DNA from 3 places in the Nocardioides sp. cx-173 genome. Region 1 is predicted to be linked to each of the others. Evidence: predicted binding sites of a transcription regulator. Region 1 holds the regulator's gene; each other region holds the start of a gene.
What was found. The regulator LexA, encoded in region 1, represses DNA repair genes until DNA is damaged. The targets are predictions, from matches to a motif close to TCGAACANNTGTTCGA.

Region 1 (9,741 bases):
AGCTCGTCGACGCCGCCGACGGCCGCACCCTCGGGCTGTTCTCCAGCCGGCGGGCGGCCGAGGCCGCCGCCGAGCACGTCCGCGAGCGGCTGCCGCACCTGACCACGCTCGCCCAGGGCGATGCCCAGCTGCCCGAGCTCGCCAAGCAGTTCGTCGGCGACCCGCACACCTGCCTCTTCGGCACCCTCAGCCTCTGGCAGGGGCTGGACGTGCCCGGCGAGACCTGCCAGCTCGTGCTGATCGACCGGATCCCGTTCCCCCGGCCCGACGACCCGCTGATGAGCGCGCGCCAGAAGGCCGCCGACGCGGCCGGCGGCAACGGGTTCATGCAGGTCGCCGCCACGCACGCCGCGCTGCTGCTGGCCCAGGGCGCCGGCCGCCTGATCCGCACCACCGAGGACCGCGGCGTCGTCGCCGTCCTCGACCCGCGCTTGGCGACGGCCCGCTACGGCGGCTTCCTCAAGGCCAGCCTGCCGCCGATGTGGACCACCACCGACCCGGCGCTGGTCCGCAAGGCGCTCACCCGGCTGGCGAGCAGCACGACCTAGACCCGCGCGACGCCGTCCCAGCCCCCGCGATGGTGAACGCCGGGTCGTTACCCGGCGTTCACCGCCGGCTACTTGACGGCGCGGAAGGTGACGCGCTGCTGCAGCCGGTCGTCCTTGGCGACGCCCTGGCAGGAGAAGTACGTCCGCTTCCAGCAGGCGAAGCGGCCGCTGGCGTTGGCGAGCGTCACCTCGGCCCAGGAGACCTTGCCCCGGGCGAAGGCGACCGCCTTCCTGCCGTCGCCCTGCTTGTTCAGCTTGACGGTGGTGACCCGCTGGGTGCCGTTCTTGAGGTAGAGGGTGATGACCGCCTGGGAGCCGCGGTAGGTCGGGGCCATGTCGAGGGAGACCCGCAGCTTCCACTTCGGGCCCTTGAGGGCCCGACCCGGGGTGACCCGGTAGGTGGCGGAGCTGAGGTGGCTCAGCCGCACCTGGCGGGTGACCTGACGCTTCGCGAGCTGGACCTTGCCGGCGAGCGGGGCCTTGCGGTAGGCCGCGCCCTCCGAGTAGGTCTTGACCGGGCGGCGGTTGGCGGCGGAGAAGGCGGTGAAGATCTTCTCGGGCGTCGTCTTGCGGGCGCGCAGCACGCTGGAGACCGCCTGCCAGGAGTACTGGTCCTTGCGGGCGGCCCCGCTGCCGTCGGCGCGACGGAAGATGTCACGCACGATCGTGGGCAGGCCGCCCTGGCTGGCCGGGAAGCGCTCGCCGAGGTAGCGGAAGAAGATCCACACGCCGTAGTGGTAGCCGGTGGCAGGGTCGAACTGGTCCATCGACTTGCGCGGCTGGCGCAGAGGGCTCGCGGCGAGGTACTGGCGGTTGTCGTCGACGCCGTCGTAGAGCTCGTCCTCGACCCACGCGGCGGTGGCCTCGAGCAGCCAGCCGTCCTCGGCGAAGTCGTAGGCGTACTGGACGGCGTGGAAGTACTCGTGCGCCACGGTCACCTGGAGGTTCTCGAGCGGGGTGTTGGTCGGGAACTCCGAGGCCTGGTAGTCGTTGTCGACCACGCAGAAGGCGTAGCGGTCCCAGGGGGCCTTGAACGGCCGCTTCTCGTCGGTGGTGCAGTAGCCGTAGAGGCGGCGGTCGCCGATGTTGGCGATGTAGATGTCGGGCAGGCTGTTGCCGCCCTTGCCCGCGTCGGGCTTCGGGGCCTTGTAGCCGGCGGCGACGTAGCGCTTGTGCACCGCGGTGGCGGTGGCGAGCGTGGTCTGGGCGTACGTCGCGGTCGTGGCCTCGGGACCGCTCTGGACCCAGTGCACGCAGACCACGTCGGAGCACTGAGTGGACACCGGGTTGGTGCCGTAGCTGTCCTCGTCCTTGCCGCCCGTGGGACGCGCGAGCACGCGCTGCGCGGCCGCGCGGTCGCCCGCGTCGAGCTCGTCGAGACGCAGGGCGAGGTCGCGCAGCGCCAGCGTGGCGTCGCCGCGCCGCGAGCCGTCCAGGACCTGCTGGGCGCGGGTGAGCGCGCGCTCGGCGGCGCTCGGCTGGGCGGCAGCGGCCTTGCCGCGCCCGGTGGTGTCGGGCCGCGCCGTGGCGCTGGGCGCGGTCAGCAGCGTGGCGAGCAGCCCGACAAGGGCGACCAGGGCGAGGAGGGGCAGGGGTGCTCGGCGAGCGTGAAGGGGGGGCACCCTGGGGACCCTACATGCGGCGCAGGACCGCGGTGACCTTGCCGAGGATGGTCGCGTGGGTGCCGTCGATCGGCTCGAACGCCTCATTGTGCGGCAGCAGCCAGACCTGGCCGTCCTTGCGCTGGAAGGTCTTGACGGTGGCCTCCCCGTCGATCAGCGCGGCCACGATCTCGCCGTTCTGGGCCGTCTGCTCGCGCTTGATCACCACGTAGTCGCCGTGGCAGATCGCGGCGTCGATCATCGACTCCCCGGACACCTCGAGCAGGAACAGCTCGCCCTCGCCGACCAGCTGGCGCGGCAGCGGGAACACGTCGGTGAAGGTCTCCTCGGCCAGGATCGGGCCGCCGGCCGCGATCCGGCCCAGCAGCGGCACGTTGGTCGGCGCCGGGGCGACGTCACCGATCCCGGTCTCGTCGTAGGAGGACTCCTCGGCGCTGCTCATCGAGCGCCGGGCCGCCATCACCTCGGGCAGGAAGACCTCGAGCGCGCGCGGCCGGTTGGGGTCGCGCTTGAGGAAGCCCTTCTCCTCCAGCGTCTTGAGCTGGTGGGCGACGCTCGAGCTGCTGGTCAGGCCGACCGCCTGGCCGATCTCGCGCATGCTCGGCGGGTAGCCGCGCCGCTCGATGCTGTCCTTGATCGTCGCCAGCACCCGCAGCTGTCGCGGGGTGAGCCCCGTGGCGTCCGGGGGTCCGTCGGGCAGCTCGGAGACAGTCTTCTTGGCCATGGGTCGAGGGTCCCACCAAACCCGGCGTTGTTCAAACACCTGTTCGAACGGCGTGTCGCGCCCAGACGTTCGAACAAATGTTCGCCTGGGGTCTTGATTTCGTTCGAACAGGTGCTCTACTGTCGATCACATGTTCGATCGAACGTGTGATCGGACATGTGATCGGACATGTGATCGACACCGTCTCGCCAGTCACTGTCGGTGCTCGCCGTTAGACATGAGCTCCACGCAAGACCCGAGGCTGACCGCCACTTCCCCAGGAGGTCCTAATGAGCACGATGACCCTGTCTTCCGCCCCGTCTGTTGCCCCGTCTGTCACACCGTCTCCGGCACTGGCTCGTGCTCCGCGCAGCCTGCCCCGACGAGACAGCGAGTGCAGCACCCTGCGACTGACCCGACGCGGCCGGCTGGTGGTCCTCCTGCTCGCCCTGGCGGTCGTCCTGACCGTCGGGTTCGCACTGGCGTCCGGCTCGGTCGCCACCGAGCGCCCCGGCACCCCGGAGCCCACCCGAGTGGTGATGGTCGGTGCCGGCGAGACCCTGTGGGACATCGCCTCCGACCTCGCCGACGACGGCGACACCCGGACGATGATGGACGAGATCACGCGCCTCAACGCCCTCGACTCGAGCATGGTCTCGATCGGCCAGGAGCTGGTCGTTCCTGCCGGCTAGCACCACACAGACGTCGTCAGCCGCCTCGACCCCGGCTGACGAACCGGGGAAGACAGAGGGCGGGACCACCCGGTGGTCCCGCCCTCTGCGGCGTTCTATCGCGCGGCGCGCCGCCCGCCGGGACTCGCCGGCGGGCCGGACTCGACCGGAGTGCTCGGCGCCTGGGGCGGCGGGGGCTGGGTGATGCCCAGCGCCCGAAGCAGGCGGGCCGCGAGGATCAGCCCGAGGAAGAGGCAGGCCACGGCGCCCAGGGACGCCAGTCCCAGGAAGGTCCAGGCCTGCCCGTCGCCGCCGCGTGCCTGACCCCCGAAGTCGATGGCGGCGTAGACCAGGTAGCCCCAGGCCAGCACGCTGATCGTCACGGCGAGGGCGTAGCCGAGCAGCGCGGGGCGCAGTCCGCGCTTGGGCTTGCTGCCCCGGCGCGACCCGGCGCGCTTTCCCTGGCTCACGCGGGCCATTGTGACTGATGCCCGGCCGGCGTCCTACCCGCCCCGTCCTCTGCTCGTCCTGTGCTCGTCGTCTGCCCGACGTCTGTCTCGAGGCCGCAGTGGGCACCGGGCGGCATGGAGGTCCTTCCCGACATCGTCGGCCCCGACCCGGTGGTCGTCTTCTGCGGCCTGGCCGGCGCCGCCAGCACCAAGACCCGCGACCACTACTACGCCTCGCCCGGCAACAGCTTCTGGGAGTCGCTGCACCTCAGCGGCATGGCCCCGCGCCGGCTGCGCCCCGAGGAGGACCACACGGTCGTCGAGCTGGGCTTGGGCCTCACCGACCTGGTCGGCCACTGGGACCCGCGCTGGGTGGAGATCGAGGAGCTCGTGGACAAGGTCGAGCGCTGGGCGCCGGAGTGGCTGGCCTTCACCTCCAAGGGGGTCGCGCACGAGGCCGCCCGGGCGCTCGGCCGCGCCAGGCCAGGGCTCGGCGTGGCCGACTGGTACGTCGGGGAGGCCCAGGTCTTCGTGCTGCCGGGCACCAGTGGCGCCAACCAGCGAAGGGACTACGACGGACGGCCCACCCGGATCGCCTGGTGGCGAGACCTCGCGGCCCTCGCGGAGCTGCCGACACGCGCGTGAGCCCACCATGCTCGGGACTTTTCGGGGCGGGGCACCGCTCTGACCTGCAGGAACATCCCCGGGGCGAGTTGGCTCCCCCCAATTGCGCGGACCCACTTGCGTGCCCCGGCGCCCGGGGCGTACGCTTCCACAACATCTAGTAGTTACAACGATGTAGTTATCCACATCTAGTGCACAGGCCGAGGGGTCTCCGCACACAGCCAGACCGGGATGACTCACAGGCCGGCGCTTGTTATCCACAAGGAGCCACCTGTTTTCCACAGACCACAGCCGCGAGAGGAGGGCCCGATGCACTGCCCGTACTGCCGCAACACCGACACCCGGGTCCTGGACTCGCGGGTCTCCGACGACGGCTCCTCGATCCGCCGTCGGCGCACCTGCTCCGCCGAGGGCGGGGGCTGTGGCAAGCGCTTCACGACGGTGGAGCAGATGCAGCTCACCGTGCTCAAGCGCTCCGGCGCCACCGAGCCGTTCACCCGCGACAAGGCGATCTCCGGCGTCCGCAAGGCGTGCAAGGGTCGTCCCGTCACCGAGGACGCGCTGGCTCGCCTGGGTCAGGCCGTCGAGGACGCCCTGCGTCTGTCCGGTGCCGCCGAGATCCCGGCCCACGAGGTCGGGCTCGCCATCCTGCAGCCCCTGCGCGAGCTCGACGAGGTGGCCTACCTCCGCTTTGCGAGCGTCTACCGCGCCTTCGAGTCGGCCGACGACTTCGAGGACGAGATCGCGAGCCTGCGGGCCGAGCGAGCCGTCCCGGACTCCCCGGCCGAGCTCGCCCACTCAGCCCCCAGCGGCTGACCTAGATCCGCCCGGCAGGTCGTGGGGAAGCGGCCTGCCGGGCGCACCAATTCGAGCGCCCCAACTCGAGGAGTCGAGCCCGTCGAGGCTGTCGGCGCTCCCCGCAACAATCGAAGCAGCCCTCCACTCAGCAGCCCAGGAAGCACGAGGAGAACCATGACCGAGACCGTCAGCGGCACGAGCAGGGGTGCGGGCGACGCCGTCACCGGCAAGCGCCTCACCCTGGAGCGTGTCTTCAGCACCGAGGGCGTCCACCCCTACGACGAGCTCACCTGGGAGCGCCGCGACGTCGTCCAGACCAACTGGAAGACCGGCGCCACGGTCTTCGAGCAGCGCGGGGTGGAGTACCCCGACTTCTGGTCGGTCAACGCCAGCACCATCGTCACCACCAAGTACTTCCGCGGCGCGGTGGGCTCCGAGGCGCGTGAGTGGAGTCTCAAGCAGCTCGTCGACCGGATCGTGAAGACCTACACCAAGGCCGGCCTCGAGCACGGCTACTTCGCCACCGACGCCGACGCGGAGATCTTCGAGCACGAGCTGACCTGGCTGCTCGTGCACCAGTACTTCTCCTTCAACTCCCCGGTCTGGTTCAACGTCGGCACGGCGTCCCCGCAGCAGGTCTCGGCCTGCTTCATCCTCTCGGTCGACGACTCGATGGACTCGATCCTCAACTGGTACAAGGAGGAGGGCTTCATCTTCAAGGGCGGCTCCGGTGCCGGCCTGAACCTCTCGCGCATCCGCTCCTCCAAGGAGCTGCTCTCCTCCGGCGGCACGGCCTCCGGCCCGGTCTCCTTCATGCGCGGTGCCGACGCCTCCGCGGGGACCATCAAGTCCGGTGGCGCCACGCGCCGCGCGGCCAAGATGGTCGTCCTCGACGTCGACCACCCCGACATCGTGGAGTTCGTCGAGACCAAGGCGCGCGAGGAGGACAAGATCCGCGCCCTGCGCGACGCCGGGTTCGACATGGACCTGGGCGGCGCCGACATCACCTCCGTCCAGTACCAGAACGCCAACAACTCGGTGCGCGTCAGCGACGAGTTCATGCGCGCCGTCGAGGACGGCACCGACTTCGCGCTGCGCGGCCGCAAGAACGGCGAGGTCATCGAGATGATCGACGCCCGCGAGCTGTTCACCAAGATCTCCAAGGCCGCGTGGGAGTGCGCCGACCCCGGCCTTCAGTACGACGACACGATCAACGACTGGCACACCAACCCCGAGACCGGGCGCATCACCGCGTCCAACCCGTGCTCGGAGTACATGTCGCTCGACAACTCCTCGTGCAACCTGGCCTCGCTGAACCTGCTGAAGTTCCTCAAGGACGACGACACCTTCGACGCGCCGCTGTTCGCGAAGGCCGTCGAGTTCATCATCACCGCGATGGACATCTCGATCTGCTTCGCCGACTTCCCGACCGAGGCGATCGGCGACACCACCCGCGACTACCGCCAGCTCGGCATCGGCTACGCCAACCTCGGCGCGCTGCTCATGGCCATGGGCCTGGGCTACGACTCCGATGGTGGCCGCGCCATGGCCGCGACCATCACCTCGCTGATGACCGGCACCTCCTACAAGCGCTCCGCCGAGCTGGCCGCAATCGTCGGTCCCTACGCCGGCTACGCCCGCAACGCCGAGGCCCACAAGCGGGTCATGCGCAAGCACCAGGCCGCCAACGACACGATCCGCACCCTCGGCATCGCCGACAGCCAGGTCCACAAGGCGGCCACGCAGGCCTGGGCCCAGGTCCAGGAGCTGGGCGCGGTCAACGGCTTCCGCAACGCGCAGGCCTCCGTGCTCGCGCCCACCGGCACCATCGGCTTCATGATGGACTGCGACACCACCGGCATCGAGCCGGACTTCTCGCTGGTCAAGTTCAAGAAGCTGGTCGGCGGCGGCTCCATGCAGATCGTCAACCAGACGATCCCGCGGGCCCTGCGCAAGATGGGCTACGTCGGCGAGCAGGTCGAGGCGATCGTCGCCTACATCGCCGAGCACGGCCACGTCATCGACGCCCCCGGCCTCAAGCAGGAGCACTACGAGGTCTTCGACACCGCCATGGGCGCCCGCGCGCTCAAGCCGATGGGCCACGTGCGGATGATGGCGGCCTGCCAGCCGTTCCTCTCCGGTGCCATCTCCAAGACCGTCAACCTCCCCGAGACCGCCACGGTCGAGGAGATCGAGGACATCTACCTGCAGTCGTGGAAGCTCGGCCTCAAGGCCACGGCCGTCTACCGCGACAACTGCAAGGTGGGCCAGCCGCTCTCCGGCGGCAAGGGCGACAACAAGGGCCAGTCCGCCAACGCGAAGGCCGACCAGCCGGTCGCCGAGGCGGAGACCAAGGTCGTCGAGAAGATCGTCTACGCCCCAGTCCGCAAGCGCCTGCCCAAGTCGCGCCTGTCGCGCACCACGTCGTTCACCGTGGGCGGCGCCGAGGGCTACCTCACCTCCGGCGCCCACGACGACGGGCAACTGGGCGAGGTCTTCCTCAAGCTCGGCAAGCAGGGCTCCACGCTCGCCGGCGTCATGGACGCCTTCTCGATCGCGGTGTCCATCGGCCTCCAGTACGGCGTGCCGCTGGAGACCTACGTCGCGAAGTTCACCAACCTGCGCTTCGAGCCGGCCGGCCTCACCGACGACCCGGACATCCGCATGGCCCAGTCCCTCATGGACTACGTCTGGCGCCGCCTCGCCCTGGACTACCTGTCGTTCGAGGAGCGCTCGGCGATGGGCATCTACTCCGCCGAGGAGCGCCAGCGCCACCTCGAGACCGGCTCCTACGAGCCCGTCGAGGAGACCGGCTCCGCCTCGGAGCTGATCGAGGAGGGCGCCTCCGCGATCGAGACCATCGAGGCCGAGGTCGTCGAGACCAAGAACTCCATGGGCGCCGAGCAGCGCGAGGTCCCCGCGACCATCCACACCGGCCAGGAGGCCCACACCTCCGCCGAGCTGCTCGAGAAGCTCACCGGCACCGCGATCGACTCCCCGCTGTGCATGACCTGCGGCACCAAGATGCGTCCCGCCGGCTCCTGCTACGTCTGCGAGGGCTGCGGCTCCACCAGCGGCTGCAGCTGATTGTCATGTTGTGTCGGACGACAGTGAAATGTCCCGGCATATGACAGATGTTCGGACAGCGGTTCGGACGGACGTTCGGACATGACGTGTTCGGGTTGAGTGGCCAGCAACGGCTAGTCCAATGAGGAAGGCCCCGCAAGAACTCCTTGCGGGGCCTTCCTCATTGACGTTGAACTTGTCAGCAGGAGCCTGACCCGGTAGCCCGGACACCTGATCTGTAGCGATGATCGCTGCAGGAAGGAGTCTGAGAGATGCCTGGACCGCACCCGCCCGAGTTCCGTCGCAGGGCGATCGATCTGGCTCGTCAGCCAGGAGTGTCGGTCGCTCAGGTCGCGAAGGACCTGGGGATCAGCGAGTTCGGTCTACGCCGTTGGATGAGCCAGGACGACGTCGACACCGGCCGCAAGGAAGGTCTGTCGACCAGCGAGCGCGAAGAGCTGGTCCGGCTGCGCCGGGAGAACCGTCGTCAGCAGATGGAGATCGAGATTCTTAAACGCGCTTCGGCCTACTTCGCACAGGAGAACGTGCTCCCAAAATAGGGTTCCGGCTGGTCCAGGAGCTCGCCGCGGACGGCTTCGACGTCGCGGTGGCCTGCCGGGTCTTGAAGGTCTCACCCTCTGGCTATTACGAGTGGCGCGACCGGCCACCCTCAGCCCGTGACCTCGAGGATGCCTATCTAGCGAACACGATCATCGACATCCACGCCATGTCACGGCGCTCCTACGGTGCCCCACGGGTGCACGCCGAGCTGCGTCTGGGGATGGGGGTCCGGGTTGGGCGGAAACGTGTCGCGCGGCTGCTGCGGATGACCGGGCGGCGTGGGATCAGCCATCGTCACAAGCGGCGGAACCGGCCGGCTGAGGCGGTCCATCAGGACCTCGTGCAACGCAAGTTCGTTGCCGCTGGTCCGGACCTGTTGTGGTGCACCGACATCACCGAGCACCCCACCCGGGGCGGGAAGGTCTACTGCGCCGCGGTCCTCGACGTGGTCACCCGACAGGTCGTGGGCTGGTCGATCGCGGACCACATGCGCTCCGAACTGGTCGTCGACGCCCTGCAGATGGCGACTTGGCGCCGCCGCCCGCAGGCCGGCACGGTCGTCCATTCCGACCGTGGCAGCCAGGACACGTCCTGGGTCTTCGGACACCGGCTCCGCGACGCCGGCCTGCTCGGATCCATGGGCCGAGTCGCCTCGTCGGTGGACAACTCGATGATCGAGTCGTTCTGGTCGACCATGCA
Region 2 (9,741 bases), 1.5 Mb from region 1:
TCGCGCTTGCCCGGCTCGGGGCCGGCCGGCGGGAGCGGTCCGCCGTCGGCCTGCGCGCGGAGCTCTCCGCGGCGGTCGTCGAGAGCGCCCAGGTCGCCACCGAGCTGGTGATGTGGGGCGCCGCCGAGGCCGCCGTCGACCGGGTCTCCAGGATCGGCCGTCGCCTCACCGGCGCTGGTGTGCGCTCTGCTCGGTGGCTGGGTGCGGCGCGCGGCGCGGTCCTCGTGTCCTCGGGTGCCGGCGTGGCCGCCATGGCCTGGCTCGCCACCCCCGCGGTCGCCGAGGGGCGGCTGTCGGCGCCGATGGCCGCCCTGCTGGTGCTCGTCCCCCTGGCACTCGCCGAGCCCGCCACGATGGTCGCCGACGCAGGGGCCCTCTCCGCCCGCACCGACGCCGCGGCGGCCCGCCTGCGGCTCCTCGACCGCCGTACTCCCGCGGTTCGGGACACCGTCTGTCACCCGCTGCCGGAGTCGTCGGCCGTCACGGTCCGCGAGGTGAGCGTCGGCTGGGACGCCGAGCCGTGCGTCGAGGGTCTCTCCTTCGACCTCGCGCCCGGGGACCGGGTCGCCGTGACCGGTCCGAGCGGCTCCGGGAAGAGCACCCTGGCCGCGCTGATGCTGCGCTTCCTCGACCCGTCCAGCGGCGAGGTGGCGCTCGGCGGCGAGCCGCTCGACCACCTGGCGCTGGACGACGTACGCCGCCGCGTGGGCCTGGTCGACGACGACCCCCACCTCTTCGCGACGACCCTGGTGGAGAACGTCCGGCTCGCGCGACCCTCGGCGAGCGACGACGAGGTCGAGGTGGCGCTGCGCCGCGCCCGGCTCGGCCCCTGGCTGGATGCCCTTCCCGAAGGGCTCGACACCTGGCTCGGCGACGGACACGCCCAGGTCTCCGGGGGCGAGCGGGCCAGGCTCGCGGTCGCCCGCTCGATCCTGGCCGACCAGCCGGTGCTCGTGCTCGACGAGCCGACGGCCCACCTCGACCACGCCACCGCTGTCGAGCTGGCCGCGGAGGTCCTGGGCGCGCCTGACGGTCGCAGCGTCCTGTGGATCACCCATGAGCCGGTCGGCCTGGACCTGGTCGACCGCACGGTCGAGCTCGGGTCCTTGGTCCCCCCGGGTCGGGTCCTCCGCCGCTCCCGCTGACCCGTGCGGGGAGTCAGGGTCGAGAGCATGGACACCAACTCGCTCCCCGCAGGCGCCGTCGTCGTAGGAGTCGACGGCTCCGACCACTCCGACCGCGCGGTGGCCTGGGCTGCCCACGAGGCGCACCTGACCGGGCGACCGCTGGTGCTCGCCCACGGGACCGGCATCCTCCTCGATGTCGACCCCTACGCCGGCACGGTGATCCACGAGCTCCAGGTCGCCGGTCGGGAGCTCGTCGAGGCCACGCGGACCCGGCTGGTGACCCTGCACCCCGACCTGTCGGTGCACACCGCGCTGCGCACGGCGAACCCGCGCCAGGCGCTGCTGGACCTCGCCGAGCACGCCGCCCTCCTCGTCGTGGGCTCGCGCGGCCACGGCCCGGTGCGCAGCGTGCTGCTCGGATCGGTCAGCGTCGGCCTCGCCCGCGAGGCCGCCTGTCCCGTCGTGGTCGTCCGCCCCCACCACCCGGGCCTGGTCCGCCGGGGCGTGCTGGTCGGCGACGACGGGACCGCCGACTCCGCGCCGGTCCTGGAGCAGGCCTTCCGCTTCGCCTCGAGCCACCGCCTGCCGCTGACCGTCCTGCACAGCGTCTGGGACTCCATCGCCGGCAGCACCCGCCCGCACGCACTCCCGAAGTCGGACCCGGCCGGCGAGGACGCGCGGCTGCGGCTCGCGGAGTCGCTCGCCGGGTTCGCCGAGCGCTACTCCGACGTCCACGTCGAGCAGGTCATCTCCCGCGGCCAGCCTGCGGCGTCCCTGCTCGCCGAGGCCGAGCACCTGGACCTCGTCGTCGTGGGGCGGCACGACCGATCCCGGATCGGCAACCTGCTGCTGGGCTCGGTCGCCGCCAACGTCGTGGAGCACGCGGCGTGCCCCGTGGCCGTCGTTCCCGTGGCTCCGATCCTCGCTGGGACCAACGTCCCGCGGTACCGATGACCATCGCCTCTCGCGGCCGGATCGCCGTGCGAGCAGGCTGAAGACAACAACAACAGACCACTCAAGGAAAGCAAGAAGGAGCAGTGCCATGACCACCATCCACCGCCCGGCTCACGACCACCAGGTCCTGGCCGAGATCGACGTCGTCCAGACCCCCTTCGCCCGCAAGGCGCTGGCGGCCCTGCGCATCGGCTTCGGCTTCACGTTCCTCTGGGCCTTCTTCGACAAGCTGCTCGCCCTCGGCTTCCACACCGGCTACGACCAGGCCGGTCAGCTCGACCGCTTCGGTGACGCGGCGTTCATCAACGGCGGCAGCCCCACCGAGGGCTTCCTGACCTTCGGCGCCGACGGCCCCTTCAAGGGCTTCTACAACTCCATCGCCGGCACCTGGTTCGCCGACTGGGGCTTCATGCTCGGCCTCCTCGGCATCGGCCTCGCCCTCACCCTCGGCATCGGGATGCGCGCCGCCGGTGCGGCCGGCGCGGTGCTCTACGTGATGATGTGGACTGTCGCCCTTCCTCCGGAGACCAACCCCCTCATCGACGAGCACATCCTCGGAGCCATCACCCTGGTCGCCCTCACCGCCCTCGGCGCCGGCACCACCTGGGGACTCGGCAAGGTCTGGAACAAGACCGACTTCGTCCAGAAGCACCCCGTCCTCCGCTGATCCCCCTCCCCCGGCCCGCCACCTCCTCGAGGTGGCGGGCTCTTCTGCATCCCGACCCTCACCGCCCTTTCGGTGGTCGAGGTGCGAGGAGCGCCAGCGACGAGCCTCGAGACCCAGTGAGCCAACAAGCAGCCCCGGGGTAGGACGTTCAGGTCACCACAGGGTCTCGAGGCTCAGGCGCCAGGGCGCCTTCACACCTCGACCACCGAAGGGGCCCGCGCCGTCTCGGTGGTCGAGGTGCGAGGAGCGTCAGCGACGAGCCTCGAGACCCCGTAAGCCAACAAGCAGCACCGGGGTACGCCGGTCGGGTCACCGGGTCACCGGGTCACCGGGTCACCGGGTCACCGGGTCACCGGCGCCAGGGCGCCTTCGCACCTCGACCACCGAAGGGGGCGCCAGGGCGTCTCCGCACCTCGACCACCGAGGGCTTTCGGTGGTCGAGGTGCGAGGAGCGCCAGCGACGAGCCTCGAGACCCCGTAAGCCAACAAGCAGCCCCGGGGTACGACGTTCGGGTCACCGGGTCTCGAGGCTCAGGCGTTGCACGCCTTCGCACCTCGACCACCGAAGGGGCACGCGGGCGCCTTCGCACCTCGACCACCGAGGGCCTCCTTCGGTGGTCGAGGTGCGAGCGAAGCGAGCCTCGAGACCACCCCGCGAAGATGGTCGAAAAAGTGCTCAGATCCCTTGTGGATAAAGGGGATTCTCGACCCACCCACTGTCGGTGGCACCTGCTTGAGTAGCCCTATGAGCAGCCCCGCCGCCCCCACCGCGAGCCACCCCGTGGCCGCCGGAGTGGCACGGCTGCGTGAGCAGGTCGCCGACCTCAACCAGACCCCGGTGTGGGCGATGACCCCCACCGAGACCGCCCAGGCGCTGGCCGACGCGACCCGGCTGCGCGCCCAGGCCGATGAGCTGACGCTGCGCCTGGCCGCACATGCCGACGCCACCCAGGTCGGCCTCGACACCGGCGCCACCACGACCGCGGTCCACTGGGCCAACACCACCCGCCAGACCCAACGCGACACCGCCGCAGCGATGAAGCTCGCCAAAGCCCTCGAGCACCATCACACCGTCGCCGAGGCGCTCGCGGGAGGCGTGATCCTCACCGACCAGGCCCAGGTCATCGTCGAAGCAGTCGACGCCCTACCCGAGGACCTGCAGCCCGAGGTTCGCTCCGAGGCCCGCGCTCACCTGCTGGCTCAGGCCGCGCACCACGACGCCAAAGCCTTGCGGATCCTGGGCAGACGGATCCTCGACGTCCTCGCCCCCGAGATCGGCGAGGCCCAGGAAGCCAAGGCCCTCGAAGCCGAAGAACGGCGTGCCGAGCAGAAGGCCCGGCTCACGATGCACGACGACGGCCACGGCACCACCTACGGCCGGTTCCAGATCCCCACCCATGTCGCGGACCGGTTCCGCAAGCAGCTCGGCGCGCTCGCGAACCCCCAGGCCGGCGGCGAAGGCAGTACCCCGCACGGGTTGGGGTTGGCGTTCATCGCCTACCTCGAGCGCTACCCCACCGACCGGCTCCCCACCTCCGGCGGCCTCGACGCCACCGTCGTGGTGACCATGACCCTCGAGACCTTGATGGGTGGGTTGAAGGCAGCCCAGCTCGACACCGGCACCCGGATCAGCCCCGCCCTGGCCCGCACGCTGGCCTGCCAGGCCGGGGTCATCCCGGTGGTCCTGGGTGGCAGGTCCCAGGTCCTCGACCTGGGACGCAAGGCCCGCTTCCACACCAAGGCCCAGCGGATCGCGCTCGCGGTCCAGCACGGCGGCTGCTACACCGAGGGCTGCGAACGCCCCTCCGCCTGGTGCGAGGCCCACCTGACCCCCTGGTCCGAAGGCGGCCACACCACCGTCCAGGACGCCGCCCTGCTCTGCCGACGCCACCACACCCTGGCCCACCACCCCCACTACGACATGACCCGCCTCCCCGGCGGGAAAGTCGCCTTCACCAAGCGCGAGTGAGGCGCTTCGAGACGGTCGCTACCTCACAGATCGTGTGGATCGAGGGCACTATCGAAGCGCGGCGCGGCCTCGCCATAGCCAGCAACGGCCTTCACCACGTGCTCGTGGTTCACCGTGAAGGGCAATGGTGTCACCGTCAGCGGCCCATACGGCGAAGGCACCATGTGGGTCGGGGGTGCCGGCAAGGGCGCGGCCCCCGCAGGGGCAGTGCTGCGTGGTTGCTCCAGGAGCGTGCGTGCCGCGCCGAGCAAGCTCGCACGAACCACCCCGCCGTGCCCAGCCCTCAGGAGGTCGAGAAGGGCGGCGGCCAGTCGGTAGCCGGTCGCGTGGTCCAAGGCTTGCACCGGTAGGGCGCCGGGGCGACCGGCGCCGTCCGCGTAGAGGTCGGCGATGCCCGTGGCGGCCTGCACGATCGAGTCAAAACCGGCACGCGTGCCCCATGGGCCATGCTCCCCCCACGCGGAGAGCGAACCGATGACGAGATCTGGGCGGTCGTGCTGCAACGTCGCTGGATCCAGGCCGAATCGGGCCAGCGCCCCCGGTCGATACCCAAGCACCACGACGTCGGCTTGCGGGAGGAGCTCGGATCGGACGACGTCCAGGTCCGTGGTGAGGTCGACCTCGATCGAGCGCTTGCCCATCCCGTTGGAGAGAAACTGCTCCAGCAGCTCGGGGCGTGCAGGGGGGTCGATGCGCAGTACGTCGGCGCCCAGGCAGGCGAGCGCTTGGGTGCAGCTCGGGCCGGCGATGACCCTGGTCAGGTCGAGGACCCGGATCCCGGTGAGTGGCTCGCTGCCCGTTGCCACGAGCGGGCGCGGCGCGCCCACGTCGACCTCGGTCCAGGCATCAGCAGCGGTGGCCCGGCCATGCTCGTGCGCGCGCCATTGCTGTTCGCTGAGCACCACGACGGCAAGACCGCCGGCTGCCGTGATCGCTGCGGCAACGTCGTCCGCCGGCATAGTACGAACGACCTCCTCGAGCTGGGCGCGGTCAAGGACTCCGAGCGCACTGGTGACCGCGTCGCTGTGGTGGGGGTAGTTCCCGTGCAGCCTCACCCATCCGTCGTCGGCCTGCACAAAACCGGAGAAGGGTGCCCATCCTGCGGGAGTCCGCCCCGCGACGCGCAGGTGGTCGACCGCGGCGAACGAACCGGCGATGAGCTCAGGGCTCGTGCTCACGTCGACCGGACGACCTCGTGCGGCTGAGAGCTCGGCGACAGCACGCGCGACGTCTTCCACCGCGTCCGCGGCGAGGTTCTCGACGTCCAACGGACCGTCCCACCAGCATCTGGGAGTTAGCTTCACGACCGGACCCTCTCATTGAGGGCATCCGGCGCATGAGACACCCGGTCTCAGGAGCCGGAGTCAGCCGAACGCGAGGCCAGCACCTGCTCGCGCAGGATGTCGGCGTGGCCGCAGTGCTGGGCGATCTCGCGCAGCATGTGGAGGTAGACCCAGCGCAGCGGCAGCGGGCCGCGGCGGTTGCCGGTGACGACGCCGTCGACGTCCAGGGGCGCCGCGGCCGCCCGCGAGTCTGCGCAGGCCTGGGTGTACGCCGCGCGGACCGACTCGACGGTGTCCTGCGGCTCAAGCGCGAAGGACTCCTCGACGGTCGTGGGAATGCCTATCTCGGCCCGAGAGCGTCCACTCACGGCCTCGTCGAACCACACCCGCTCTACGAAGGTGGCGTGCTTGACCAGCCCGAGCAGGGTCGTCAGCGACGGCACCAGCGACCGGCGCGCCTCCTCCTCGGTGAGCCCGTCGAGGCTGTCGTACATGCCCTGGCGGTGCTGGTCGAGGAACTCCTCGAGCTGGTCCTTCAGTGGCGCCGACGAGGTCATGCGGGCGAACGTACCAACGCCCCCGCGTGACCCGGCAGGGTCAGCCGCCCGTCGGCGAGGTCGGCGCCGGACTCGGTCATGAAGAGGACCTCGCCGTCGCGCACGTCCAGGACGCGCGGCTCCTCGGAGAGGTTGACGGCGACGGTGACGGCTCCGCGCTCCATGACGAACGTGCGGGCGTCCTCGTCGGCGCGGCAGGCCGTCCGCATGAACGACGGGTCGGTCAGCTCAGGAAGGGCCCGACGGAGCGAGGCCAGGCGGCGGTAGACGTCGAGGATCCGTGCGTGCCGGCCGTGCTCGAGCTGCGACCAGTCGAGCTTGGAGCGGCGGAAGGTCTCCGGGTCCTGGGGGTCGGGTACGACGGCCGGGTCCCAGCCCATCCGCTCGAACTCCGCGATCCGCCCCTCCGCCGTGGCCTTGCCCAGCTCGGGCTCGGGGTGGGAGGTGAAGAACTGGAACGGCTCGGGCGCCGCCCACTCCTCGCCCTGGAACAGCATCGGCGTGAACGGCCCGGCCAGCGTGAGGAGGGCGGCACAGGCGAGCTGGTCGTCGTCGAGGTGCTCGGTGATGCGGTCGCCAACGGCGCGGTTGCCGATCTGGTCGTGGTTCTGGCTGCAGACGACGAGCCGCCACGTGGGCATGGCCGCGGTGTCGATCGGCACGCCGTGCTCGCGCCCGCGGAAGGACGAGTAGGTGCCGTCGTGGAAGAAGCCGCGCTCGAAGACCTTCGCCAGGGCACCGACCGGCTCGAAGTCGGCGTAGTAGCCGTCGGTCTCGCGGGTCAGCGCCACGTGGACGGCGTGGTGGAAGTCGTCGCTCCACTGCGCGTCGAGCCCGTAGCCGCCCGCCTCGCGGGGGGTGATCAGCTTCGGGTCGTTGAGGTCCGACTCGGCGATGAGGGTCAGCGGGCGCCGCTGGTGGGCGGAGTACGCCGCCACCTCGATCGCCATCTCCTCCAGCAGGTGCGTCGGCGAGCTGTCGGACAGCGCGTGCACGGCGTCCAGGCGCAGCCCGTCGACGTGGTAGTCGCACAGCCACAGCCGCACGTTGTCCAGGATCAGCCGCCGGACCTCTTCGCAGCCCTCCTCGTCGAGGTTGACGAGGTCGCCCCAGGTGTTGGCACCGGACTTGAGGTACGGCCCGTAGAGGGGCAGGTAGTTGCCCGACGGCCCGAGGTGGTTGTAGACGACGTCCTGGATGACGCCGAGCCCGGCGGCGTGGCAGCCGTCCACGAAGCGCTGGTAGGCCTCCGGGCCGCCGTACTCCTCGGTGACCGCCGACCACAGCACCCCGTCGTAGCCCCAGTTGTGGGTGCCGTTGACCGCGTTGACCGGCATCACCTCGACGAAGTCGACGCCGATGCTGCGCAGGTGGTCGAGCCGGGTCAGGGCCGCGTCGAAGGTGCCTTCGGGAGTGAAGGTGCCGATGTGCAGCTCGTAGATCACCGCGCCGGCGAGCTGGCGTCCGGTCCAGGCGCCGTCGCCCCAGGCGTACGACGACGGGTCGTAGGTCCGCGACCGCTCGTGGACCCCGGCCGGCTGGCGCAGCGAGCGCGGGTCGGGCCGGACCGACTCGTCGTCGTCGAGCAGGTAGCCGTAGTCCACCTCGCCGTCGGGCACCGGCCCGGCCGGCGTCCACCAGCCGTCGTCGCCCCGGGCCATGTCGACCACCCGGTCGGCCACGGACAGCCGCACCCGCGAGGGGCGCGGCGCCCACACGTCGAAGCGTCCTCGAGCCATCAGTCCTCCTTGACCAGCAGTGCGACCGGCAGCGTGTCGAGCACGTCGGCGACGTCGCCCGAGACGATCCGGTCCGAGATGACGTCGCGCCACCGGCCCTGCGACAACGCCAGCGTCGTGTCGCCCCAGCCGCCGCGTGCGGCCAGACCGACGGGCAGCCGCGTGGCGACGGCCACCGCTCCCCCGCGGTCGAACGCGACCACGTGGTCGGTGGCCTCGCCCGAGGCCGCCACGGGCGTGTACGACGTGAACAGCTCGGGGCGCTCGCGGCGCAACCTCAGCGCCCTCGTCGTCACGAGCAGCTTGTCGACCCCCAGGTCGTCGAGCGCGACGGACGCAGCGGGCGCCCACTCGTCAAGACCGGCCAGCAGCTCCTCGCGGGCGTCGAGGTCGACGAACCTGCGGTTGTCGGGGTCGACCAGGCTCTGCTCCCACAGCTCGCTGCCCTGGTAGACGTCGGGCACGCCCGGCATGGCGATCGCCAGCAGCTTGGCCGAGAGCGAGTTGACCCAGCCCGGCCCGACGACGCGCTCCAGCAGCCCGTCCAGGACCCGACGCACCTCCGCGTCGTCGAACGCCGCGTCGACCAGCCCGTGCACGGCCGCCTCGTAGTCGGCGTCCGGGGCGGTCCAGGTGGTGCGGTCGCCCGCCTCACGCATCGCCTTCTCGGCGTAGCCGTGCAGCCGCTCGCGCGACGCCGGCCACGAGCCGAGCACGGCCTGCCACAGCAGCGAGGCGAACCCGGGGTCGGGCGCCGGTGCGAGCTCGAGCAGTCGCGTCAGCGCCGCGTCCCACTCCGAGGGGATCTCCGAGAGCACCGTGATCCGGGCCCGGACGTCCTCGCCGCGCTTGGTGTCGTGCGTGGACAGCGCGGTCATCGCGGTCGGCCAGGACTCCTGCCGCTCGGCCGCCCGGGCGTGCCACTCCTCCAGGCTCAGCGAGAACTCGCTGGGCTCGCCGCCGACCTCGTTGAGCGACGTCAGCCGCGAGTAGCGGTAGAACGCCGTGTCCTCGACCCCCTTGGCCATCACCATGCCGCTGGTCTGCTGGAAGCGCAGCGCCGCGTCGGCCTCTGCGTCGCCCAACACCGGCTCCAGCACCTCGAGTACGCCGGTCAGGTCCGGCCGCGAGCGGCGCGCGGCCTCGAACGCGTCGTCGAGGGCCGATCGCTCCTCGGGCAGGTAGGACCGGTAGACCGGGAAGCAGGCGAGCAGCTCGGCGACCGCGTCCTCGAGGTCGGTGACGTCCTGCGCCTCCCGGATCTCGGCGGGCAGCTCGCGCACGATCCGGCGTACCTCGGAGTGCAGGATGCCGTCGGCGATCATCCGCTTGGTGCCGCGGATCATCGCGTGCCAGTCGACCTCGGCACCGCGTAGGCGCGTCTCCAGTGCGTCGAGCGGCGCCTGGCCGGCGGGGTCGGTGAGCAGCCGGTCGACCAGTCCCAG
Region 3 (9,741 bases), 300 kb from region 1:
CCCCGACGAGGTAGGACGCGACCACGGTGCGCCACCCGAAGATCATCGGCTGACCGGAGAGGTCGAGCCCGAACTGCGCGAAGAGCGAGCGCAGCCCCATGGCGAGCAGCACGCCCAGCCCGAGGCCGAGCGTGGACCCCAGCAACCCGAGCACGAACGCCTCGAGCTGGACCGAGCGCACGACCTGCCGCTTCGAGGCGCCGAGCGCCCGCAGCAGCGCCAGCTCGCGGCTGCGCTGCGCGACCAGGATCGAGAAGGTGTTGATGATCAGGAACGACCCGACCACCAGCGCGATCCCGGCGAAGATCAGCAGGAAGGTGGTGATGAACGAGATCGCCTCGAGCAGGTCGCTGGCCGACTCGTCGGCCGCCTCGTCGCCGGTGACCGCCTCGGTCTCCTCCGGCAGCACCTTCGCGACGGCGTCGCGCAGCTCCTGCTGGGAGACGCCGTCCTCTGCGGTGACCCAGACGTCGTTGTAGACGTCCTCGCCGTCGAGGAACAGCTCCTGCGCGGTCCGGGTGTCGAACATGGTCAAGGTGGCGCCGTTCAACGACCCGCCGTCGGGGAAGCCGGCCACGCCCACCAGGGTCGCGGTGAGCTTGCTCAGCCCCCGCGGCAGGAGCAGCGGCACGGTGTCGCCGACCTCGTAGCCGCCGTTCTCGGCCGTGGTCTCGTCCAGGACGATCTCGTCGCGGCCGCGCGGCTCGCGCCCCTCGACCAGGGTGAGCCCTTCACCACCGGCGGCCGGCGCGGTGGTGTAGTTGCCGCCGAGAGCCGGTGGGCCGAGGCCGCCGATGACCTTGCCGTCGTCGCCGACGACGTAGACGCCCAGCGCGGTGACGTTGCCGTCGGCCCGGTCCGCCCCGTCGACCTCTCCCAGCTCCTCGACCAGCGACCCGGGCAGGGTGAGCGCGGAGATCGAGCCGCTCGCCGTCGTACCGCCGACCGGTCGGACGACCACGTCGCCGACGGTGGAGGCGAACAGCGCGGTGAAGCTGCGGCTCAAGGTGTCGGAGAAGATCAGCGAGCCGGCGACGAACGCCACGCCGAGCACGATCGCGAACGTGCTCATGAGCAGCCGGACCTTGCGCCCGAGCAGGCTCTTGAGGGAGGCGCGCCACATGCCGCTCAGGCCCCCGGCTCGGCCATGCGGGCCATGATCTCGAGGACCTGCTCGCGGTCGGGGTCGCGCAGCTCGTCGACCACGCGGCCGTCGGCCAGGAACACCACGCGGTTGGTGTAGGCCGCCGCCACCGGGTCGTGGGTGACCATCACGACCGTCTGCCCGTGGTCGGCGGCGCTGCTGCGCAGCAGCTCGAGCACCTCGGCGCCGGAGCGCGAGTCCAAGTTGCCGGTCGGCTCGTCGGCGAAGACGATCCGCGGGCGGCTGACCAGGGCCCGGGCCACGGCGACCCGCTGCTGCTGGCCGCCGGAGAGCTCGTTGGGCTTGTGACCGAGCCGGTCGCCCAGACCCACGGTCGCGATGACCTCGTCGTACCAGGCCGAGTCGGGCTTGCGGCCGGCGATCGACAGCGGCAGCAGGATGTTCTCCTTCGCCGTGAGCGTCGGCACCAGGTTGAACGACTGGAACACGAAGCCGATCTCGTCGCGGCGCAGCCGGGTGAGCTCCTTGTCCGAGAGGTGCTCCAGGCTGCGGTCGCCGATGACGACGCTGCCGCTGGTCGCGGTGTCGAGCGCCGCGCACAGGTGCATCAGCGTCGACTTGCCCGAGCCGCTGGGCCCCATGACGGCGGTGAACTCGCCCGCGTGGATGTCCAGGCTGACGTCGTCGAGCGCGCGCACCATGGCCTGTCCGGAGCCGTAGGTCTTGGTGAGGTGCTGGACGCGGGCGGCGGGCGGCCGCGACGCCGTCGCGTCGGCACCGGCGAGGGGGGCGTCGGTCATGGCCTCACCCTCTCGCGCCGCACCGGCCGACCGCCAGGGCCTTTCGTCCGGGCGTGGGGGCAAACCACGCACAGCATCGAACGCGTGTTCGATGGATCGCGTATCGTGTCCCCATGGACTTCCAGACCTCCCTGTTCGCGGCGCCGCCGCACGGGCTCGCGTCCTTTGAAGGGCTCGAGCGCCGCACCCTGAGCCAAGGCGCCTGGGTGGACGTGCTCCGCTCGTGGGTGCCCGAGGCCGACGACATCTTCACGACCATGGTCGACGCCGTGCCGTGGCGCGCAGAGCGGCGCCAGATGTACGACCGCGTCGTCGACGTGCCCCGTCTCGTCCACACCTACATGATCGGCGAGGCCCTCCCCCACCCCATGCTCGAGGAGGCGCGCGACGCGCTCAGCGAGCACTACCTGCCGGAGCTCGGCGAGCCGTTCCGCACGGCCGGCTGCTGCTACTACCGCGACGGGCGCGACAGCGTCGCCTGGCACGGCGACACGATCGGGCGCGGCAGCAGCCAGGACACGATGGTCGCGATCGTCTCGGTCGGCGACCCGCGCAAGCTGCACCTACGCCCCCGCGGCGGCGGCGACTCCCTCGCCATCGAGATGGGCCACGGCGACCTGCTGGTCATGGGCGGCAGCTGCCAGCGCACGTGGGAGCACGCCGTCCCCAAGGTGGCGCACGCCGGGCCGCGCATGTCCGTGCAGTTCCGGCCGCTCAACGTGTTCTGACCTCGCGGGGGGAACACCCCAGGGCCCCGCCCGGTTGCAGACCACCATGACCACCACCACGACAGCAGCAGCGTCCGGCACCTTCCAGATCGGCGGCGACCTCCCGGTCGTGCGCCTCGGCTACGGCACCATGCAGCTCACCGGCGACGGGGTGTGGGGACCTCCGAAGGACCACGACGAGGCGGTGCGGGTGCTGCGGCGCTCGGTCGAGCTGGGCGTGACGTTCTTCGACACGGCCGACTCCTACGGCCCCGTCGTCGCCGAGCAGCTGCTCAGGGAGGCGCTGCACCCCTACGCCGACGACGTCGTCATCGCGACCAAGGCCGGCCTGACCCGCCAGGGGCCGGACGTGTGGACGCCGGTCGGCGTGCCGGCGTACCTGCGCCAGCAGGCCGAGCTCTCGCTGCGCAACCTCGGCGTCGAGTCGATCGACCTCTTCCAGCTGCACCGCATCGACCCCGTCGTACCGCTCGAGGACCAGGTCGGGGAGCTCAAGAAGCTGCAGGAGGAGGGGAAGATCCGCCACATCGGCCTGTCCGAGGTGAGCGTCGAGCAGACCAAGGCCGCGCAGCAGGTCGCCACGATCGCGACCGTGCAGAACCTCTACAACCTGGTCAAGCGCGATGCCGAGCCGCTGCTGGAGTACGCCGAGGAGCAGGGCATCGGCTTCATCCCGTGGTTCCCCCTGGCCACCGGCGAGCTCTCACGGGAGGACGGGCCGCTCGCCGCCGCGGCCCAGGAGCACGACGCCACGCCATCGCAGCTCGCGCTCGCCTGGCTGCTGCGCCGCTCGCCGGTGATGCTGCCGATCCCCGGCACCTCGAGCGTCGCCCACCTCGAGTCGAACGTCGCCGCCGCCGACATCGAGCTGACCGACGCGGAGTTCCAGAAGCTCACCCAGGTCGCCTGACGAACCGCTGACCCGTCAGAAACTTTCTGACGGGTCAGCGCATTTTTCGTGCAGTTGCTGACGGGTCGGCGCTCAGAACTCGACGGCGGGGGCGGCCTGCTGACCCTCGGGGGCGTCGTAGAACTCGCGCTTGTGCACGCCGGCGATCCCGGTGAGGAACATCCACGGGATGGTGAGGACGAGCCTGTTGAGGGTCGCGACGGCGTCGTTGTACTCCTGGCGCGCGGACGAGATCTGGTCCTCGGTCTCGGCGAGCTGGGTCTGCAGCTCGAGGAAGCTGGGGTTGGCCTTGAGATCGGGGTAGGCCTCGGCGACGGCGTTGACCCGCACCAGCGACTCCTGGAGTGCGGCGTCGGCGGCGGCCTTCGCCGCGACGTCGTTGCCGGCGGCCGCGGTCTGCACCGCGGCGCGGGCGCGCGTGACCTCCTCGAAGACGCCCTTCTCGTGCGCGGCGTACCCCTTGACGGTCTCCACCAGGTTGGGGATCAGGTCCGCGCGCCGGGTCAGTCGTACGTCGATCCCGCCCAGCGCCTCCTCGGCGCCGACGTCGGCCGTGCGCAGCCTGTTGAAGCCGACCACGACGAGGCCCACGAGCAGGACGACGAGCACCAGGACGACGAGGAGGATCAACACGGGGGTGCCTTCTTTCGTTGGGGGACGCCGAGGCGCCGCTGGGGGTGCTCACCACGAGCCGCCACCTCCACCGCGGCTCCCGCCGTCGGAGCCTAGGCCAGCGGCACGTCGGCCGTGGGCCTTTGGGTGCCATCCGGAGAATGGGACCCATGGGACGAGGGAGGGGAACGGCCATCGTCGCGCTCGCGGCGGTCGGGGTCGTGGCCGCGGTCGGCTACGGCGTGCTCACGCAAGGCGACGAGCTCGGTCTCGGCGCAGCCGACACCTGCTCGGTGACCGTCGACGGACACACCGTGGAGCTCGAGGTCGAGCAGGCCGAGAACGCCGCGCTCATCTCCGCCATCTCGGTGCGCCGGGGGCTGCCCGCGCGCGCCGCGTCGATCGCCCTGGCCACGGCGTACCAGGAGTCCGACCTCTACAACATCGACTACGGCGACCGGGACTCCGTCGGCCTGTTCCAGCAGCGCCCGTCCCAGGGCTGGGGCACCGTGGACGAGATCCTCGACCCGGTCTACGCGACCAACGCGTTCTACGACGAGCTCGTCGAGGTCGACGGCTACCAGGGGATGGAGATCACCGCGGCCGCGCAGGAGGTGCAGCGCTCCGGCTTCCCCACGGCGTACGCCGACCACGAGGCCGACGCCCGGGCGCTGGCCTCGGCATTGACGGGCAACTCGCGTCGCGCCTTCACCTGCGACATCGACGACGACAGCGACGCCACCGACCCCGCGCTGGTGGGCAGCGGGCTGACCGCGCGCGCCGACAACGTGCGCGAGGAGGTCCGGGGCGTCTTCGGGGAGGTCCCGCTGGGGGGCTTCGCCCCCGGCGGGGTGCGTGACGGCCACATGGAGGGATCCGCCCACTACGACGGGCGAGCGGTGGACATCTTCGTGCGCCCGATCAGCGCCCAGAACAAGAAGCGCGGCTGGGCGATCGCGCACTACCTGGTCGCCCAGGCCCAGCGGCTCGACGTGCAGACCGTGATCTTCGACGACCGGATCTGGCGGGCCGGTAACGACGAGGGCTGGCGCGACTACGACCCGCCGTCGCGCAGCGGCGACCGCAGGATCCTCGAGCACCGCGACCACGTGCACGTCGACGTCTTCGACTGACGCGACCGCTCGCGCGACGTAGCATGCGGCGATGAGCGCTTCGAGACTCGCCGCCGCACTGGTCGCCCTCCCGCTGATCGCGCTTCCAGCCGCGGCCGCGCCGTCGACAGCGGCCGCCGAAACCGACCCCTGTGCCTCGCCGACGATGGTCGGGACACCGGGAAGCGACGAGCTGACCGGCACGAGCGGCCCGGACGTCATCGACGGTCTCGGCGGGCACGACCTCATCGACGGCGCCGGGGGCGACGACGTGCTCTGCGGCGGCGGCGGGTCCGACTCGCTCATCGGCGGCGACGGCGACGACTCCCTCTACGGCGAGCTCGACGGCTACGTCAGCCTTGAGGAGGTGGGGTTCTGGGAGGGCGACACGCTCGAGGGCGGCCCCGGGGACGACCTGCTGGACGCCGGCCACGACCCGCGGCCGGACCCCGGGGGCGACATGGGGGACGAGGGCGAGGTGCTGAGCTTCGAGCGCGCCGCGGCAGGCGTCGATCTGGACCTCCTGGCCGGCACGGCGGAGGGCGAGGGGACCGACACGCTCGTCGGTGACTTCCACGAGGTCGTCGGCAGTGACCACGCCGACCGGATCGCCGGCGCCGCCCACGACGAGACCATCCTGGGCCGCGGCGGCGCGGACACGATCTCGGGCGGTCAAGGCGACGACCACGTCCTGACCGGAAGCGACGAGGACGACGACGAGGACGGCGCCGACGGAGCGAACGACGGCGCCCGCGACCGCGCCGACGGCGGCCCCGGCGACGACTGGCTGAACGGCGGCCGCGGCGACCGGCTCGCGGGTGGGACCGGCGACGACTTCCTGGATGGGAGCCGGGCCCGGACGCTCCTCGGCGGCCCCGGCCGCGACGTGCTGTACAACACGATCGCGTCTCGCGGTCCCCAGCTCCTCCGGGGCGGGCCGGGATGGGACCGGGCATCGCTGACGGCGCCGGTCGCGTGGCGCGGCACGGCATCGGAGATCGTCCGTGGCCGCGTCGAGCTCGCCTCCCAGGTGGCCCGCTTCCATCGCCGGCGCGGCATGGTGCGGGTCCCGCTCCAAGGCATCGAAGGGGCGGGCATCTACTCCACCGGGCGCTGGACGCTGGTCGGAACGCCGCGCAACAACCTGCTCGAGGTCGAGGCCGACCACGGCGCGGTCCTGATCGGCCGCGGCGGCAACGACATGCTGCGCGGGTCAGAGCGGGGCGACGTCCTGCGCGGCGGACCCGGCTTCGACACCGGCTGGGGTCGCGGAGGCCGGGACCGCTTCCAGTCCATCGAGCGGCGGCGCTGACGGCGAGAGTGACGTAGGTTGCGGTGATGCGCCTCTCGGGAATCGCCGTCCTGCTCGCCGCACCGCTGCTCGCGCTCCCCGCGCACGCCGCCCCGACCCAGCGCGCTCCCGCCGCCCCGTGCGCGTCGGCGACGATCGTCGGCACCAGCGGAAACGACCGGATCACCGGCACGTCGGGCCGTGACGTCATCGACGGGCGAGGCGGCGACGATGTCATCGACGGGAGAGGCGGCAACGACGTCCTGTGCGGCGGCGACGGTGCCGACAGGCTGCTCGGCGGAGCCGGCAACGATCGCCTGTACGGCGAGCGGGACCGACGGGTGATGCGCTCGGACCGCAGCGTCTTCACCGGCGACACGCTGGACGGCGGGCGCGGTGACGACGTGCTGCACGGCGGACGCGACACCCGCGCCTCCCGCAGCAACGACCGGCTGACCTTCGCGGGCGCCCCTCGCTCCGTGCGCGTCGACCTCGGCAAGGGCCGGGCGACGGGTGACGGGTCCGACCGCATCGTCAGCCCGGTCTACCAGGTGATCGGCAGCGACCACGCCGACCAGCTCCTCGGGACCGAGCGCCCCGAGATGCTGCTCGGCGAGCGCGGAGCCGACGTCGTTCGCGGCGGCGGCGGTGACGACGTAGTCGCCGCCGGCGCCCTGAACCCGGACCCCTTCCGGCCCACCGACCGGGGCAACCTCGTCGCCGGCGGGTCCGGTGACGATGTGGTCTACGGCGGTGGCACCGGCGACCGCCTGCTGGGCGGGGCGGGCCACGACATCCTGAGAGGCCTGGGCTCGCGGGCGCTGCTGGCCGGCCCGGGCAACGACGACTTCTCGGACTACCTCACACCGCAGGACGGCCAGGTCCTCGACGGCGGTGCGGGAGCGGACCGCGGACTGCTGTGGTCACCGGACCTGTGGCGTCGGCAGCCCGCCACGAAGGTGGTCACCGGACGGATCGACCTCGCCACGACCACGGGGCGCTACGACACCCGGACGCGCACGGTGCGGTGGGAGCTCAGGGCGACGGAGGCCCTCGCGGTGCACGCCACCGGTCGGTGGACGGTGCTCGGCACCGCCGGCGATGACGACCTGGACCTGCTCGGTCCGGTGGCCTCGGGGATCCTCGACGGCCGCAGGGGCGACGACCTGCTCAACGGCACGTCGCGCGCCGACGACCTCCGGGGCGGCTCCGGCTACGACGTCGCGGTCGTTCGCGAGGGGGATGCCGAGGATCGGCTGACCGACATCGAAGAGGTGCGCACGTACGCTCCGGACTACCTCTAGGCCAGGCGGGACACCGCCGCGGCGACCCGCTCGTCGGTGGCGGTGAAGGCCACCCGCACGTGCTGGGCGCCGGCGGCACCGTAGAACGCGCCGGGGGCGGCCAGGATGCCGCGCTCGGCCAGCCACGCTATGGTCTCCCAGCAGTCCTCGCGGGTGGCCCACAGGTAGAGCGCCGCCTCGGAGTGGTCGATCCGGAAGCCGGCACCCTCGAGTGCGGACCGCAGCGCCGTACGGCGGGCGGCGTAGCGGGCGTGCTGCTCGGCGACGTGGACGTCGTCGTCGAGGGCCGCGACCATCGCGCGCTGCTGGGGCCCGGGCATGATCAGCCCGAGGTTCTTCCGTACGGCGAGCAGCTCGCCGACGAGCGCGGGGTCGCCGACCACGAACGCACAGCGGTAGCCGGCCAGGTTCGAGCGCTTCGACAGCGAGTGGACGCTCAGGATCCCCTCCGCCGAGCCGCCGCAGACGTCCGGATGCAGCACCGAGACCGGCGAGACGTCCCAGCCGCTCTCGAGGTAGCACTCGTCGGAGACCAGGATGGTGCCGCGCTCGCGACACCAGTCGACGACCTTCTTGAGGTGCTCGACGGGCAGCACCCGGCCGGTGGGGTTGGAGGGCGAGTTGAGCCACAGCAGCGCCGGCACCTCGGGGCCGAGCGCGGTGAGTGAGTCGCTCGGCACGGCGCGGGCGCCGGCGAGCTTGGCCCCGACCTCGTAGGTGGGGTAGGCCAGCTCGGGGTAGACGACCAGGTCGCCCTCGCCGATGCCGAGGTGGGCGGCGAGCGTGCCGATGAGCTCCTTGGAGCCGATCACCGGCAGCACCTGGTCCAGGCCCAGCCCGGTCACGCCGTGGCGGCGCGCCAGCCAGTCCAGGCAGGCCTGGCGGGTCTCGGGCAGGCCCACCGTGATCGGGTAGCCCGGGTCGTCGGCGGCGTCGCGCAGCGCCTGCTGCACCACCTCGGGGGTGGGGTCGACCGGGGTGCCGACCGACAGGTCGACGATGCCGTCAGGATGCGCTCCCGCCCGAGCGGCGTACGTGGTGAGACTGTCCCAGGGGAAGTCGGGGAGCCGCGAGGAGACCAGGGGCCGGTGGCGCAGCGTCACGCAGCAGTCACTCGTCGTGCTCTTGCGGCTCGAGCGCGGCGACGATCGGGTGGTCCTTGTCGATCTCCCCCATCTTGGCGGCGCCGCCGGGCGAGCCGAGGTCGTCGAAGAAGCCGACGTTGGCGGTGTAGTAGTCCTTCCACTGCTCCGGCACGTCGTCCTCGTAGAAGATGGCCTCGACGGGGCAGACCGGCTCGCACGCACCGCAGTCGACGCACTCGTCGGGGTGGATGTAGAGCATCCGCTTGCCCTCGTAGATGCAGTCGACCGGGCACTCGTCGACGCAGGCGCGGTCCTTGAGGTCGACACACGGCTGGGAGATGACGTAGGTCACCGGTTCCTCCTGAGGACGGTTCGGTCCGAGCATGCGAGAGCGTGGTCAGCCTAGTATCCCGCCGTGGCCCAGATACATGAACCCCACCATGTGAGCGAGGGCACAGTCGGCCGGCACACGCTCGGGCCGCACGTCGTCGGCCAGCGCGTGGTCGTGCGTCGGGTGGTGCGGGGCGAGACCGGGCCGTCGGGCGGTCCGGCCCTGACCGACCTGCTCGGCGTCTGTACGGCGTGGGGCGACGACGCCTGCGTGATCCAGCCCCAGACCGGGGCGCCGGTGCGGATCCCGCTCGCCGACATCGTGTCGGGCAAGCCGGTGCCGCCGCGGCCCTCGGTGCGCCAGCGGGTGCCGCCCGCCGAGGCGCAGCGGCGGGGCTTCGCGCTGTTCGCCGACCTGGAGACCCGACCGCTGGGCGGCTGGGTGCTGCGCCGCTCCCCCACCG

Region 2: the regulator LexA is predicted to act here: its motif matches at 3,413-3,428, upstream of LQ940_RS10320 (DUF222 domain-containing protein).
Region 3: the regulator LexA is predicted to act here: its motif matches at 1,982-1,997, upstream of LQ940_RS04310 (alpha-ketoglutarate-dependent dioxygenase AlkB).

Annotation. Positions count from the first base shown of each region.
Region 1 is NZ_CP088262.1:599,314-609,054, forward strand. Features, by position in the region: gene LQ940_RS02820 (ATP-dependent DNA helicase) at 1-548, shown strand, start outside; gene LQ940_RS02825 (MXAN_6640 family putative metalloprotease) at 617-2,170, opposite strand; gene lexA (transcriptional repressor LexA) at 2,181-2,894, opposite strand; gene LQ940_RS02835 (LysM peptidoglycan-binding domain-containing protein) at 3,305-3,565, shown strand; gene LQ940_RS02840 (hypothetical protein) at 3,661-4,014, opposite strand; gene LQ940_RS02845 (mismatch-specific DNA-glycosylase) at 4,129-4,638, shown strand; gene nrdR (transcriptional regulator NrdR) at 4,927-5,433, shown strand; gene LQ940_RS02855 (vitamin B12-dependent ribonucleotide reductase) at 5,590-8,502, shown strand; gene LQ940_RS02860 (transposase) at 8,754-9,041, shown strand; gene LQ940_RS02865 (IS3 family transposase) at 9,089-9,741, shown strand, end outside.
Region 2 is NZ_CP088262.1:2,124,837-2,134,577, reverse strand. Features, by position in the region: gene cydD (thiol reductant ABC exporter subunit CydD) at 1-1,145, shown strand, start outside; gene LQ940_RS10330 (universal stress protein) at 1,173-2,081, shown strand; gene LQ940_RS10325 (hypothetical protein) at 2,170-2,748, shown strand; gene LQ940_RS10320 (DUF222 domain-containing protein) at 3,494-4,717, shown strand; gene LQ940_RS10315 (CoA transferase) at 4,741-5,985, opposite strand; gene LQ940_RS10310 (DinB family protein) at 6,069-6,557, opposite strand; gene treZ (malto-oligosyltrehalose trehalohydrolase) at 6,554-8,296, opposite strand; gene treY (malto-oligosyltrehalose synthase) at 8,296-9,741, opposite strand, start outside.
Region 3 is NZ_CP088262.1:902,842-912,582, reverse strand. Features, by position in the region: gene LQ940_RS04320 (ABC transporter permease) at 1-1,123, opposite strand, end outside; gene LQ940_RS04315 (ABC transporter ATP-binding protein) at 1,129-1,905, opposite strand; gene LQ940_RS04310 (alpha-ketoglutarate-dependent dioxygenase AlkB) at 2,019-2,633, shown strand; gene LQ940_RS04305 (aldo/keto reductase) at 2,680-3,543, shown strand; gene LQ940_RS04300 (LemA family protein) at 3,616-4,176, opposite strand; gene LQ940_RS04295 (hypothetical protein) at 4,326-5,288, shown strand; gene LQ940_RS04290 (calcium-binding protein) at 5,320-6,579, shown strand; gene LQ940_RS21710 (calcium-binding protein) at 6,606-7,862, shown strand; gene dapC (succinyldiaminopimelate transaminase) at 7,859-8,965, opposite strand; gene fdxA (ferredoxin) at 8,973-9,299, opposite strand; gene LQ940_RS04265 (GNAT family N-acetyltransferase) at 9,390-9,741, shown strand, end outside.